2 linked regions of the Variovorax paradoxus EPS genome follow. The protein of the gene in region 2 binds, or shares a complex with, the protein of the main gene of each other region. Links are inferred from orthologs where the notes say so. Each region holds a gene or a part of one and is shown on either strand. Other genes may lie near its edges.

The links. Proteins that work in one complex are often made in the same cells at the same time.
Region 1: the proteins of mnmE (region 2) and mnmG are in contact, whole or in part, in a solved structure (PDB 9HIP), measured with the Escherichia coli proteins. The link is inferred for Variovorax paradoxus EPS from one-to-one orthologs.

The regions. Positions count from the first base shown.
Region 1 is NC_014931.1:50,036-57,295, reverse strand. Bases 2,396-5,282 are described here. They hold mnmG (tRNA uridine-5-carboxymethylaminomethyl(34) synthesis enzyme MnmG), read right to left. Parts: upstream 4,875-5,282; coding sequence 2,916-4,874; downstream 2,396-2,915. Other genes in these bases: VARPA_RS00245 (transglutaminase-like domain-containing protein), read right to left, coding at 5,051-5,282; rsmG (16S rRNA (guanine(527)-N(7))-methyltransferase RsmG), read right to left, coding at 2,396-2,919. Also shown: VARPA_RS00275 (ParB/RepB/Spo0J family partition protein), read right to left, coding at 1-28; VARPA_RS00270 (RBBP9/YdeN family alpha/beta hydrolase), read right to left, coding at 28-573; VARPA_RS00265 (ParA family protein), read right to left, coding at 616-1,530; VARPA_RS00260 (LysE family transporter), read right to left, coding at 1,549-2,163; more of rsmG, read right to left, coding at 2,278-2,395; more of VARPA_RS00245, read right to left, coding at 5,283-5,938; VARPA_RS31280 (hypothetical protein), read right to left, coding at 5,951-6,097; VARPA_RS00240 (DUF1328 family protein), read right to left, coding at 6,097-6,282; glutathione transferase GstA, read left to right, coding at 6,485-7,093; VARPA_RS00230 (enoyl-CoA hydratase/isomerase family protein), read left to right, coding at 7,241-7,260. UniProt on the Escherichia coli protein: NAD-binding protein involved in the addition of a carboxymethylaminomethyl (cmnm) group at the wobble position (U34) of certain tRNAs, forming tRNA-cmnm(5)s(2)U34.
Region 2 is NC_014931.1:6,542,047-6,549,078, reverse strand. The notes cover bases 1,130-4,117. They hold mnmE (tRNA uridine-5-carboxymethylaminomethyl(34) synthesis GTPase MnmE), read left to right. Parts: upstream 1,130-1,912; coding sequence 1,913-3,322; downstream 3,323-4,117. Other genes in these bases: VARPA_RS30015 (zinc-ribbon domain-containing protein), read left to right, coding at 3,991-4,117; VARPA_RS30020 (Crp/Fnr family transcriptional regulator), read left to right, coding at 3,424-3,885; yidC (membrane protein insertase YidC), read left to right, coding at 1,130-1,835. Outside these bases: membrane protein insertion efficiency factor YidD, read left to right, coding at 1-147; more of yidC, read left to right, coding at 144-1,129; more of VARPA_RS30015, read left to right, coding at 4,118-4,920; VARPA_RS30010 (monovalent cation:proton antiporter family protein), read right to left, coding at 5,037-7,028. UniProt on the Escherichia coli protein: Exhibits a very high intrinsic GTPase hydrolysis rate. Involved in the addition of a carboxymethylaminomethyl (cmnm) group at the wobble position (U34) of certain tRNAs, forming tRNA-cmnm(5)s(2)U34.

The DNA.
Region 1 (7,260 bases), 6.5 Mb from region 2 along the record:
CGAGGCCCTTGGGTTTCTTGGTCGCCATCAGTTCTTGTCTTTCGAAATGTCGTTCAGAAGTTGCCGGCCTTCGGGCCAGTCGCCCAGGCCGGATTCGGCGTTCAGGTGGCCGCCCTTGCCGGCGTCGATGAAGCGTGCGCCCCAGTCCTTGGCCAGTTGCCGCGAGCGCGAGGCTTCGCAGTAAGGGTCGTCGTTCGCGGCGATCAGCACCGAGGAGAAAGGCAGCGGCTGGCGCACGATCGGCGCCCAGCCCGGAATCAGTTGCCGAAGATCCTCACGCTCCACATCGCCAGGCGCCACCAGCAATGCGCCGGCTACTTTGTGCGTGTTGCGCGAATGCGCGGCCCAGGCCGCGACGAGGATGCAGCCGAGGCTGTGCGCCGCAAAGGCCACCGGCCCGGGGGCCGCCAGCACTTCTTCTTCAAGTCGCGCAGACCAGTCACCGCGCAGCGGGCGCATCCAGTCGTGTTGCTCGACACGGCGATCGCCATGGATCGACTCCCAAATGGTCTGCCAATGGCCGGGGCCGCTGTTCTGCCAACCCGGCAGCAGCAGGATGCGGGAAACTGTCATTTGCTACGAACTTGATAGCGCCGTGCCGATTCGGGGCAGGCGTCAGAGGCTTTTTTCAGGGGTGGCATCGGATGCAGGCGCGGGTGCCAGCACGTCCTCGGGAATGGCGAGGTCAGGCGCCATGCGGTCGACCGGGGCGATCGGCGGCGCGACAGCACCAGAAGCGAACGCGCTCGCAGGCGGCAATTTCTCGACCAACTCCTGCGCAAAAGCAATGAACGCCTGGCTGCCCCGTGCAGCCGGATCGAACACCACGCCCGGCAGGCCGTAGCTCGGCGCCTCGGCCAGCCGCACATTGCGCGGGATCACCGTGTCGAACACCTTGTCGCCGAAGTGGGACTTGAGCTGCTCGCTCACATGCTGCTGCAGCGTGATGCGCGGATCGAACATCACGCGCAGCAGGCCGATGATCTGCAGGTTCTTGTTGAGGTTGGCGTGCACCTGCTTGATGGTGTTGACCAGATCGGTCAGCCCTTCGAGCGCGAAGTACTCGCACTGCATCGGAACGATCACGCCGTGGGCGGCGCACAGGCCGTTGAGCGTGAGCAGGCTCAGGCTCGGCGGGCAGTCGATCAGCACGAAGTCGTACTCGGCACCGACGGCCGCCAATGCGGTGCGGAGGCGTTTTTCGCGGCGGTCGAGCGCCACCATTTCCACTTCGGCGCCGGCCAGTTCGCGGTTGGCGCCCAGCACGTCGTAGCCGCAACCGCCTTCCACCAGCTTGTCGGCCTTGACGCGCGCCTCGGCAACGGAAGCCGATTCGAGCAACACGTCGTACACCGTCAACTCCAGCTCGCGCTTGTCGATGCCCGAACCCATGGTCGCATTGCCCTGGGGATCGAGGTCGATCATCAGCACCCGCTGCCCCACCTTGGCCAGTCCGGCGGCGAGGTTGACGGTGGTGGTGGTCTTGCCGACGCCGCCCTTTTGGTTGGCAATACAGAAAATCTTGGCCATGTCAGTTCAGAGAATCGGTCAGCGCGAGATCGCGAGCTTGACGCCAAAGGCGATCAGGAAAACGCCGGCCAGCTTTTCGAGCGTGCCGGAGATGCGGCGATTGGCACGGATGCGCTCGGCAAGGAAGTGCGTGAGCAGCGTCGAGGTCAGGCCGTAGAGGAAAGTCAGCGCTGCAATCGTGACTGCCATCGCGCCGAAAGTGATCAGGCCTTGATGCCGTGCCGGATCGACGAACAGCGGGAAGAACGCCATGTAGAAGACGATGGCCTTCGGGTTCAGCAAGGTGATCATGAACGCCTGGCGGAAAAAGTGACCCGGCTTGATGTTGAGGATCGGGGCCGAGCCCGGCTTGGCGAGCAGCATCTTGAAGCCGAGCCACGCCAGATAGGCGGCGCCCAGCCATTGCACCGCTTTGAATGCGGTCGGGTAAGCGGCCAAAACCGCCGACACGCCCGCCACCGCGGCCCACAAAAGGCACTGGTCGCCGACGATCAGACCCGTCGTCGCTGCCAATCCACCGCGAATTCCGCCTTTGCTGGTCGAGGTGATCAGCGCCAGATTGCCCGGGCCGGGAATCAGGAGGAACAGGATGATGGCGACGACAAATGCGCCGTAGTCAGCGATGCCAAACATGGAATTTGCCTCGAAGAAGAGAGCCAAGGGGAGGCGTCGAGTCTAAGCGAGGCCAGCGCGCGGAGGGCCGTTCGGGCGCCGGCTTTTGCCGGCGGCGGCGCATCTTTTACGGAATCAGACGGATGCTTTTCGCGCCCAGACGATGCAGCGCTCGGCGTCGAGGCCTGGAACCGTCAGTTGTTCCACGTGAAACACAGCCACTTCTGGAGGCAGAACAGCGAGTTCGTCGCCGGGCATCTTGCCCTTCATGGCAAGCCAAACACCGTCCGCTGGCAGCAAATGCTTCGAGCCATTGAAGAAATCCGGTAGCGAAGCGAAGGCCCGCGAGCTGATGACGTTGTAGCTGCCTTCCAGCAATTCGACCCGGGCATGCAGTCCGCGGAGATTGGGCAGCTCCAGTTCGACAGCTACTTGCTGAACGAAGGCTGCCTTCTTGGCTACGGCATCCAGGCAACTCACGTCAATGTCGGGCCGCATGATCGCGATGATCACGCCCGGCAACCCAGCACCCGAACCCACATCGAGCAACCTGCCCTGCTCCGGATATTGCCGCTGCAGCGGTGCGATGACCGCCAGGCTGTCGAGCAGATGGTGCGTCATCACCCCGGCCGGATCGCGCACCGCCGTCAGGTTGTAGACCTTGTTCCACTTGAGCATCAGCGTGCCGTAGGCCAGCAACTGCTCGCCCTGCCGGTCGGACAACGTGACCCCAAGCGCTCCTGCGCCAGCGCGCAGCGTATCGATGGGCGCGCTCATTCGGCGGACTGCGGCTCGGCGGCTGCTTCCGTGGCGGCGTCACGGGCGAAGGCTTTGTGCCCGCCCTTGCGTAAATGGATCATCAAAAGCGAGATGGCCGCGGGCGTCACACCGGAAATGCGCGAGGCCAAGCCCAGCGTTTCGGGGCGATGCTTGTCCAGCTTCTGGCGCACTTCGAAGCTCAATGCCTTGACTTGCCCATAGTCGAAATCCGCAGGCAGACGCAGGTTTTCGAAGTGAGCGGCGCGCTCCACCTCGTCATGCTGGCGCTCGATGTAGCCGGAGTACTTGGCAGAGATCTCGATCTGTTCGATCTCGGTTTCGCTCAGTGCCGAACTGGCGCTGTACTTCCCGCCGTCCAGCGACATCAGTGTTTCGTAGTTCACATCGGGCCGGCGCAGAAGGTCGGCCAGGTTGTATTCGTGCTCGATGGCCTTGCCCAGCACGCGCTCGGACTCGGCGGCTGGCAGGTTGCGCGGGTTCACCCAGATCGACTTGAGCCGCTCTGTTTCACGTGAAACAGCGTCGCGCTTTCGGCTGAAAGCATCCCAGCGCGCATCGTCCACCAGCCCCAGCTTGCGCCCTGCTTCGGTCAGGCGCATGTCGGCGTTGTCCTCGCGCAGCTGAAGCCGGAACTCGGCGCGGCTGGTGAACATGCGGTACGGCTCGGTCACACCCTTGGTAATCAGGTCATCGACCAGCACGCCCAGATAGGCTTCGTCGCGGCGCGGCAGCCAGGCGTCTTCTCCACGGCATTGCAGTGCGGCATTGATACCGGCAAACAAGCCTTGGGCCGCAGCTTCTTCGTAGCCGGTTGTGCCATTGATCTGCCCGGCGAAGAACAGGCCCTTCACCGAGCGGGTCTCGAAGCTGCTCTTGAGTTCGCGTGGATCGAAGTAGTCGTACTCGATCGCATAGCCTGGCCGCAGGATGTGCGCGTTCTCCAGCCCGGGCATCGAGCGCACCAGTTGGTACTGGATGTCGAATGGCAGGCTGGTCGAGATCCCATTCGGGTAGTACTCGTTGGTCGTCAGGCCTTCGGGCTCGAGAAAGATCTGGTGGCTTTCCTTGTCGGCAAAGCGGTTGATCTTGTCCTCGACGCTCGGGCAGTAGCGCGGCCCGACGCCGTCGATCTTGCCGGTGAACATCGGGCTGCGGTCGAAGCCGGAGCGAATAATGTCGTGGGTGCGCGCGTTGGTATGGGTGATCCAGCAGGCCATCTGGCGCGGATGCATGTCGGCACGGCCCATGAAGCTGAACACAGGCATCGGCCCTGCCCCACCCGGCATGCCGTCGCCGGGTTGTTCGGTGCACTTCGAAAAGTCGATGCTGCGGCCATCGAGCCGCGGCGGCGTGCCGGTCTTGAGCCGGCCTTGCGGCAGCTTCAATTCCTTCAGGCGCGCCGACAGGCTGATCGCCGGCGGGTCACCGGCGCGTCCGGCCTGGTAGTTGTCGAGGCCGACGTGGATGCGGCCATCGAGGAAAGTGCCCGCCGTCAGCACCACGGTGCGAGCGCGGAAAGCGATGCCCACCTGGGTGACGGCGCCGACCACGCGATCGCCCTCCACCATCAGGTCGTCGACCGCTTGCTGAAAGAGGCTGAGATTCGGCTGGTTCTCGAGGCGATGGCGAATCGCGGCCTTGTACAGCACGCGGTCGGCCTGGGCGCGGGTCGCGCGCACCGCCGGTCCTTTGCTCGAATTGAGAATGCGGAACTGGATGCCGGCTTCGTCGGTGGCAATCGCCATCGCACCGCCGAGCGCATCGACCTCTTTCACGAGGTGTCCCTTGCCGATGCCGCCGATCGACGGGTTGCAGCTCATCTGCCCCAGCGTCTCGATGTTGTGGGAGAGCAGCAGCGTCTTGGCGCCCATGCGCGCGGCGGCGAGCGCGGCTTCGGTGCCGGCATGGCCACCGCCGACGACGATCACATCGAATTCTTCGGGGTACAGCATTTGAAAAGGGGGCGCACTACTGGGACGCGTGCGCTGCGCAAAAGGGGCGCCAATTTTAATCGGCGGCACCGTCTTGCGCCCGTTGTGTGGGCAAGCTAGAGGGCGATACCAAACCGCCCGCTTCCGCCCGTGGGTGCTTGACAGTTTGCTATGTATTTAATAGCAAACTATCGTTGTCAGGCGGTGGTTTCGGCCAGTTGGGTTACCGGCACCGGCTTTTCGATGCCGACCAGCGCGCCGCTCGGGGCCGGTGCGGCAGGCGGTGGAACGCTTTCGTCCTGCAGCTCGCGCACCACGAGCTTCTTGTCCGTCATGCGCACCGCGCCGAAGATCGTGCAGAAGGCCACGTCCTTCGCGTCGCGCCCGGTGCCTACGCGCACCAGCCGGTCGACCGGCGCCATGCGGGTCGGATCGAACAGCACCCACTGCCCACCGAGCCAGGCTTCGAACACCGCATGGAAATCCTGCGGCGGCTCGTCGAACCACACATAGCCCACCACCAGCCGCGCCGGAATGTTGAGGGCACGGCAGAAGGTGATGCCCAGGTGCGCGAAGTCGCGGCACACGCCCGCGCGTTCCACGAACACCTCACGCGCGGTCGTGGTCGAGTCGGTGCTGCCGGGCTCGTAGGCGATGCTGTCGTGAATCCAGTCGACGATCGCCTGCACGCGCCCGATGCCCGGCGGCAGTTCGCCGAAGAGCTGCTGCGCGCAGCGCGACATCAGGTCCGACTCGCAGTAGCGCGTCGGCATCATGTAATGCAGCACCTCGTCGGGCACTTCGTTGACCGGCACCTCGCAGAGGTCCGGCGGCACGTGCACGTGCGAGCGCTGCACCGTCGCCCTGTAGCCGATCTTCAGCGACCCGGGCTTCGCATCGAAGCGGATGAAGCGATTGCCGCTGCCCTCGTCGCAGAACACCTGCATCTCGGTCGGCGGCTCGATGGTCAGTGTCTCCTCGACCACCGCTTGTGCGCCCGACCGCGCGGCCTCGATGTTGAGCAGCATGTGCGCGGGCGCCGTCACCTCGTAGTCGAGTTGCGCGTCGATGTGGGAGATGTGCATGGGGTTCTTTTTTCAGGCCCGTCGTCGCCGCGAGCGGTGTTCAGGCAATTGCCAGTGTGTTTGCGTCACGAGCAGCACCCGCATCACGCGGTGCGCGGGGCTCTGCAGCAGCATGTCGAGCGACCGCGCCTGCGGCCACTTCGTCCTCGGACGCTGCATCAGTCCAGCGCCTTTTTCACCGCGCCCACGCCCAGCGCTGCGAGCACCACGAAGAGCACCGCCAGCACGAGGAACAGGCCGAACAGCAGCTTGGCGATACCGGCCGCACCCGCAGCCACGCCACCGAAGCCGAGCAGGCCGGCCACCAGAGAAATGACCGCAAAAATGATCGCGTACTTCAACATCCGAAACTCCTTGCAGCGGGCCTCGCCCACCGTGCGGGGAGCTTAGAAAGCGCGCTTCGCCGCCTTGATAGTCACGGGCCCCAAGCCACCGTAGGACAAAAACGCGATGCCGCCAAACCCGCTAGCATCCCCGGCGGTTTCCCATAAAGATCAACCTCGCCATCCACATCCAACACATCCATTTCCATTGGAGTCATTTCGAATGAAGCTGTATTACTCGCCCGGTGCCTGTTCCCTTTCGCCCCACATCGCGCTGCACGAAGCGGGCCTTGCCTTCGAACCGGTGATGGCCAGCACCAAGAGCCACAAGCTGCAGGACGGCACCGACTACTACGGCATCAACCCGCTGGGCTACGTGCCGATGCTCGAACTGGACGACGGCACGCGCCTGCGCGAAGGCCCGGCCATCGTGCAATATATCGCCGACCTCGCCCCCACCAAGAACCTCGCGCCGGCCAACGGCACGCTGCAGCGCTATCGCCTGCAGGAGTGGCTCACCTTCATCGGCACCGAGATGCACAAGGGCTACAGCCCGCTGTTCAACCCGAACATGCCCGAGGAAGCCAAGACCATCTTCAAGGACAAGCTCAAGTCGCGCTACGAATGGCTCGACGGCCAGCTCGCCGACAAGCAGTACCTGATGGGCGAGCACTTCAGCGTGGCCGACGGCTACCTGTTCACCGTGACCAACTGGACCAAGCCGACCGGCGTCGACATCTCGGCCTTCGCCAACGTGCAGGCCTGGCATGCGCGCGTGGCGGCGCGTCCCGCAGTGCAGGAAGCGATGAAGGCCGAAGGCCTGCTAAAGTAAACCGAAGCTCACAGAAGCAGCGAAGCGGCCGGCCTTACCAGCCCCCAGGGAAAACCCGGCCCGCTTCAGCCACAAGCCGCACGATGCGGCTTTTTTTTCGCGTCACGCTAGGGGCAGCAACTCCAGACACCGAAGGAACCCAGCGCCATGGCCGAAACCTCTTCCAC
Region 2 (7,032 bases):
TACCTCACTCTGCACCGCATCGCGCGCTGCCAGCCCTGGTGCCAGGGCGGCCACGATCCGGTTCCACCGAAATCACCGTGTCGCACTGACAAGTCAGGCTCGCTGTTTTCGTCTCTTCTCTCCTCCGACAAGAAGTCTTCGTCATGAACGATATCCGCCGCACGATCCTGTGGGTGATTTTTGGGTTCTCGCTGGTGTTGCTGTGGGACCAATGGCAGGTCTTCAACGGCAACAAGCCGACCTTCCTGCCGTCGAGCAAGCCCGCCGCCGTCGCCACCGCCCCGGCCGGCACCACGCCTGCCTCCAGCAACGGCGTGCCGACGGCATCCGGCACCAGCGGCAACGCGGGCGCCGTGCCCACGCAGGCTGCGGCCGCCGCGCCGCGCGAGCAGGTCGTCGTGACCACCGACCTGTTCAAGGCCACGATCGACAGCGAAGGCGGCACGGTCAACCACCTCGAGCTGCAGAAGTACGACGAAGCCGACCGCACCAAGCGCGTCGTGCTGTTCGAAAACGGCTCGCCCGCCACCCGCTACGTGGCACAGACCGGCCTGCTGAACACGGTCGATACCGGTGACCGCTTCCCCAACCACCTGACGCCGATGACGCCGAAGGCCGGCCCGCGCGAAATGGCCGCCGGCCAGAACACGCTGGAAGTGAGCTTCGAGAGCGCCCCCGTCGGCGGCCTTAAGTACACCAAGACCTACGTGTTCCATCGCGGCGACTACGCCATCGGCGTGCGCCACGAAGTCGCCAACGTGAGCGACCAGCCGCGCGACGCGCAGCTCTACATGCAACTGCTGCGCCACGGCACGGTGGCTGCCGGCACGATGTTCGGCACCAACACCTTCACCGGTCCCGCCGCGTACACCAACGAGAAGAAGTTCCATAAGCTCGACTTCAAGGACATCGCCAAGGGCAAGATCGAACCGCCGCCGCCCGCCAACGACGGCTGGATCGCGATGGTGCAGCACTACTTCGCGTCGGCCTGGCTGCTCAAGGGCGACCCCGCCAGCGAGCAACTGCGCCGCGAATTCCGCGTGAAGGACCTGGGCGACAACCTCTTCACCGTCGCTATGGTGGCCACGCTGCCGAAGATCGCCCCGGGTACCACGCAGACCGTGAGCAGCGTGCTGTTCGCCGGTCCCCAGGAAGAAAAGAAGCTCGAAGCCCTCGCCCCGGGCCTGGACCTGGTGAAGGACTACGGCATCTTCGCGATCATCTCCAAGCCGCTGTATTGGCTGCTGATCCAGTTGCACGGCTTCCTGGGGAACTGGGGCTGGGCGATCGTGGCGCTGGTGGTGCTGCTGAAGGCGGCCTTCTATTGGCTCAACGCCAAGGCCTACGCCAGCATGGCCAAGATGAAGGCCATCAACCCCAAGATCATGGAAATGCGCGAGCGGCTCAAAGACAAGCCGCAAGAGATGCAGCAAGAGATGATGCGGATCTACAAGACCGAGAAGGTCAATCCGATGGGCGGCTGCTTCCCCATCGTGATCCAGATCCCGGTGTTCATCGCCCTCTACTGGGTGCTGCTGTCGTCGGTCGAAATGCGCCACGCCCCGTGGATCGGCTGGATCACCGACCTCTCGGCACCGGACCCCTGGTACATCCTGCCGGTCGTGATGACCGCCACGTCGCTGTTCCAGACCTGGCTCAACCCGACGCCGCCCGATCCGATGCAAGCCAAGCTGATGTGGATCATGCCGCTCGCGTTCAGCGTGATGTTCATCTTCTTCCCGGCCGGCCTGGTGCTGTACTGGATCACGAACAACGTGCTGTCGATCGCGCAGCAGTGGTTCATTAACAAGCGGCTGGGCGTGCTGGGCAAGTAAGCCGCACCACCACCGTGACCGCAAAGGGCCGCATCCGCGGCCCTTTTCCTTTTTGCTGAAAGAATCGCGCTCTTGCCATGACCTTCGCCCGCACCACCGATCCCATCGTCGCCATCGCCACCGCCTCGGGGCGCGGGGCGGTGGGCATCGTGCGGGTGTCCGGCGCGCGGCTGGCGCCGCTGATCGAGGCGATCTGCGGGCGAGCGCTCAAGCCGCGCGAGGCGACGTACCTGCCGTTTCGCGACGCCGACGACGAGCCGGTCGATCACGGGCTGGCGATCCACTTTCCTTCGCCGAATTCGTTTACCGGCGAAGACGTGCTGGAGCTGCAGGCCCACGGCGGCACGGTCGTGCTGCAACTGCTGCTGGCGCGTTGCCTCGAAGCGGCGGCGGAAGCCGATCCCGTCACCGGACGCCCGCGCCTGCCCGGCCTGCGCGTGGCGGAGCCGGGCGAATTCAGCCAGCGTGCCTTTCTCAACGGCAAGATCGACCTGGCCCAGGCCGAGGCCATCGCCGACCTGATCGACGCCAGCACCGAGGCGGCCGCACGCAGCGCCGGGCGCTCGCTGTCGGGCGCCTTCTCGCGCGAGATCCACACGCTGCGCGATGCGCTGATCCATCTGCGCATGCTGGTCGAGGCGACGCTCGACTTTCCAGAGGAAGAAATCGACTTTCTGCAGAAGGCCGATGCCACAGGGCAACTCGCCAGGCTGCAGACGCAACTCGCCGCCGTTCAGCAGCGCGCCAAGCAGGGCGCCCTGCTTCGCGAAGGCATCAAGGTCGTCATCGCGGGCCAGCCGAACGCGGGCAAGAGTTCGCTGCTCAACGCCCTGGCCGGCGCCGAACTGGCCATCGTGAGTGCGGTGGCGGGCACCACGCGCGACGTGGTCTCGCAGACGATCCAGATCCACGGCGTGCCGCTTCACGTGGCCGACACCGCGGGCCTGCGCGAAAGCAGCGACGAGGTCGAGCAGATCGGCGTGGCGCGCGCCTGGGGCCAGATCGAAAGCGCCGATGCCGTGCTGTTCCTGCACGACCTGACGCGCGCCGCCCAGCCGGACTACGCGGCCGCCGATGCCGAGATCCTGCGCGGGCTCCAGGGCAAGCTGCCCGCGAGCGTGCCGGTGCTCGATGTCTGGAACAAGCAGGACGCCGCGCCAACTGCCGCTCCCGCTCGGGGCATCGCGCTGTCGGCGAAGACCGGTCTCGGCATCGAGGCCCTGCGCGATCAATTGCTGGCGATGGCCGGCTGGCAGTCCGTGCCCGAAGGCGTCTACCTCGCACGGGCGCGCCATGTGCAGGCATTGGGCAAGGTCGAGACGCACCTGGCGTTGGCCGCCAGCCACCTCGCCGCCCAGGCCCAGCTGCTCGATCTGTTGGCCGAGGAACTGCGCCTGGCGCAGAACGCGCTCAACGAGATCACCGGGGAGTTCGGCGCCGACGATCTGCTGGGTGTCATCTTTTCGCGTTTCTGTATCGGGAAATAGCGACACATGGCGATGCGTCGCCCGGCGAAACGTAAACACTTGTAGCCGAAACTCGCGGCCTTCGCGGATACTTCAACCCACATGCGGGGGTCGAAGAAAAAATGTCCATCCAGAACCTGAGCCGCGCCATCGCGGAAAACACGAGCACCGACGCTTTTGCGTTGACGTTCACCGTCCAGCAATGGGACACGGTGGCCGGTTACCTGCAGCCCATCGACACCGGCGTGGGCGACGTGCTCATCGAGCAGAACACGCCCGACCGCTCCGTGTTCTTCGTCGAGAGCGGCGCCATCAGCGTGCACCGCGTCAGCAGCAAGGAACAGATGCGCCTCGCCGTGCTCTCGCCGGGTTCGGTGGTGGGTGAAGGTGCTTTCTTCTCGCGCCAACCGCACGCGGCCAACGTGGTCGTGACCGGCGCGGGACGCGTCTGGCGCCTCACGGCGATCCGCTTTGCGGAAATGTCGAACCGTCAGCCGAACATGGCGCTGGAGATCGCGATGGCGCTCGGCGCCGTGATCGCCAAGCGCATGGCGCACCGCACCAAGCGTGTGGCGGTGACCTGAGAGGCTGAGGCGTCTTCGGTGCCAGCACAGCCCGAGCCCAGATCCGCAGGCCGCACCCGCAGCAAGTTCTTGTTTTCGATCCCGAGAGTAGTCAGTAAGTAAGCCATGGCCTCGATCTGTCCGGTCTGCAGCACGGAAAACCGCGAGAGCGCGAATTTCTGCAAGAGCTGTGGCACGACGCTGTCCGCAACGGCCAGCCGTATTCCTCCTCCCCCCAGCCCGGACAGCCAGGCCGACCGCGAATGGGCCACCACCGCGCCCGCCCAGTTGCGGGCTCCGACGATTCCAGCGCCGCTGTTCGACCTGCCCGAGCCTGCGCCGTCCTCACGCAGCTTTTTCGGCAGGGCACCCGCTGCTGCGCCGGGGGATGAGCGCACTGTGATCCTGGCGCCCGGCCAGCCGGCCGCGTCGGCATCGTCTTCTGTCGGACGGTCAGAGCGGAAGCGCTCGCGGGTCAAGGTTCCCCGGCCGCCCGAGCCCCCCGAACCGCCGTTGCGCCGACGCGGCCTCGCGCTGTGGCTGGGTCTGCTGGCGCTCGCGGTGGTGATGGTCGTTGCGGGCTGGTATGGCTATGGCAGCCGCAAGACGGCCGAGCCGGTCGAAATCCCGCCGCCGCCCGTTGCTGCGCCCGCACCGGCGCCGGTCGTCGCCGCACCGCCAGCCGCGGAGCCTCCGCCTGCCGAGCCCGCCGTGACGTCGGAGGCGCCGGCCGCAGAAGCGCCCGCAGCAGAAGCTGCTGCGCCAGTGGCCGCGCCCAAGCCGGCTGCCAAGCCACGCAAGCAGGCGACCGCTGCGCCCCAGGCCGCAACTCCGGAAGCGCCTGCGCCTGCTGCGCCAGCGGCACCGCCGCCACCGGCCCCCTCCGCTCCGTCCGAACCGCAGGCCCTGTGCGGCGACCGCAACTTCATCGCCAAGGCCCAGTGCATGGCGACGCAGTGCCTCAAGCCCGAGTTCAAGGCGCACGCACAGTGCGAAGCGGTGCGGCGCCAACAGCGCATCGAAGAAGAAAAGCGCAATCCCACCCTGGTGAATTAGCGCGGGCACGGAGCTGGCCCCAGGCTGCGCGGCACTTCGCGTCCGCTTCGCCTACCCTCTCCGGGTGCGATATCTAAGGCCCGCCGGACGGTTCCTCGGTCTTCCTGAAGGGGACGTCAGCCTTTTTGGAGGCGCTCGATCGCGATGGCCAGAGCCGTGGGTTTGCCTGACAGCACCAGCGTGTCGCCATCGGTCAGCACGGTCTCGCCGGTAGGCACGCGGGCTTGGCCGTCCTGCCGACGCAGGGTGGCGACGCGCACGCCCAGCGTGTCCAGCGCCAGCTGCTCCAGGGTGTGGCCGATGGCGCGGGCGCCGGGGGTCAGGGTGAAGCTGTTGAGCCGCTCGTGGTCGATCTCGTCGGCGTTGTCGTCGTCGGCGCCGTGAAAGTAGCCGCGCAGCAGGTTGTAGCGCGCGTCGCGCTGGTCCTGCACCACGCGGATCACGCGCCGCATCGGCACGCCGACCAATGCGAGCGCATGGCTTGCGAGCATCAGCGAACCTTCGATGGCCTCGGGCACCACCTCGGTCGCGCCTGCCGCCTGCAGCTTCTCGAGGTCGTGGTCGTCCTGGGTGCGCACGATCACCGGCACATGGGCTGCGTGGGCGCGGGTGTTGGCCAGCACCTTCATCGCGCCGGGCACATCGAGGTAAGTGACGACCACCGCGCTGGCGCGGGCGAGGCCCGCGGCCATCAGCGCCTGCAGCCGCGCCGCGTCGCCGAACACCACCGAGTCGCCGGCGGCGGCGGCCTGGCGCACGCGATCGGGGTCGAGGTCGAGCGCCATGTACGGAATGCCCTCGCGCTCCAGGATGCGCGCGAGGTTCTGGCCGCAGCGCCCGTAGCCGCAGATGATCACGTGCCGGGCGGTGTTGATGGTCTTGCGCGCGATGCTCGTCATCTGCAGCGACTGCTGCAGCCAGTCGCTGGCCACCAGCTTTCGCACGATGGCGTTGCTGTACATGATGATGAACGGGGTCGCGAGCATCGACAGCACCATCGACGCCAGCACCGGGTTCGCGAGCCAGGGCGGCAGGAGGCTCTTGTCCTGCGCGAGCGTCAGCAGCACGAAACCGAACTCGCCGGCCTGCGCAAGATAAAGACCGGTGCGCAGCGACACGCCCGAGGTCGCGCCCAGCACCCGCGCCAGCAGCGTCACCAGCGCCAGCTTGAAGAACAGCGGCACCAGCAGCAGCACGGCCACCAGCAGCCAGCGGTCGACCACGATGTGCCAGTCGAGCGACATGCCGACCGTGATGAAGAACAGCCCCAGCAGCACGTCGTGGAACGGGCGGATATCGGTCTCGACCTGGTGCTTGTATTCGGTCTCCGACACCAGCATGCCGGCGATGAAGGCGCCCAGCGCGAGGCTGAGGCCGGCCAGCTCGGTCAGCCAGGCCAGGCCCAGCGTGATCAGCAGCACGTTCAGGATGAAGAGCTCTTCGCTGCGTCGCCGCGCGACGAGCGTGAGCCACCAGCGCATCACGCGCGGGCCGCCGTAGAGCAGGAGGCCGATCAGGAAGGTAGCCTTCAACAATGCGAAGCCGAGCGCCTTGGCCAGCGCCTCGGGCGGTGCGCCGAGCGCGGGAATCAGCACGAGCAGCGGCACCACCGCCAAGTCCTGGAACAGCAGCACGCCCATCACGCGCCTGCCGTGCTCGCTCTCGAGCTCGAGCCGCTCGGCCATCAGCTTGACCACGATGGCGGTGCTGCTCATGGTGAGCGCGCCCGACAGCGCCAGCGCCGTCTGCCAGCCCAGGCGCCAGGCCGGCGGCAGCTGCGTGGCGATGACGAGGGCGCCGGCCGTGGCGAGGGCCATGGTGAGCAGCACCTGCAGCAGGCCCAGCCCGAACACGTGCTTGCGCATCGCCCGCAGCTTGGGCAGGCTGAACTCCAGCCCGATCACGAACATGAGGAACACCACGCCGAATTCGCCCAGGTGCCGGATGCCTTCGGTCTCTGTGCTTCCCGTCAATGCGAACGCATGCGGCCCGATCAACACGCCCGCCGAGAGATAGCCCAGCATCGGCGGCAGCTTGAGCGACCGGCAGACCACCACGCCGATCACCGCGGCCAGCAGGTACAACAGCGTGAGATCGAAGGAAGACATGGGC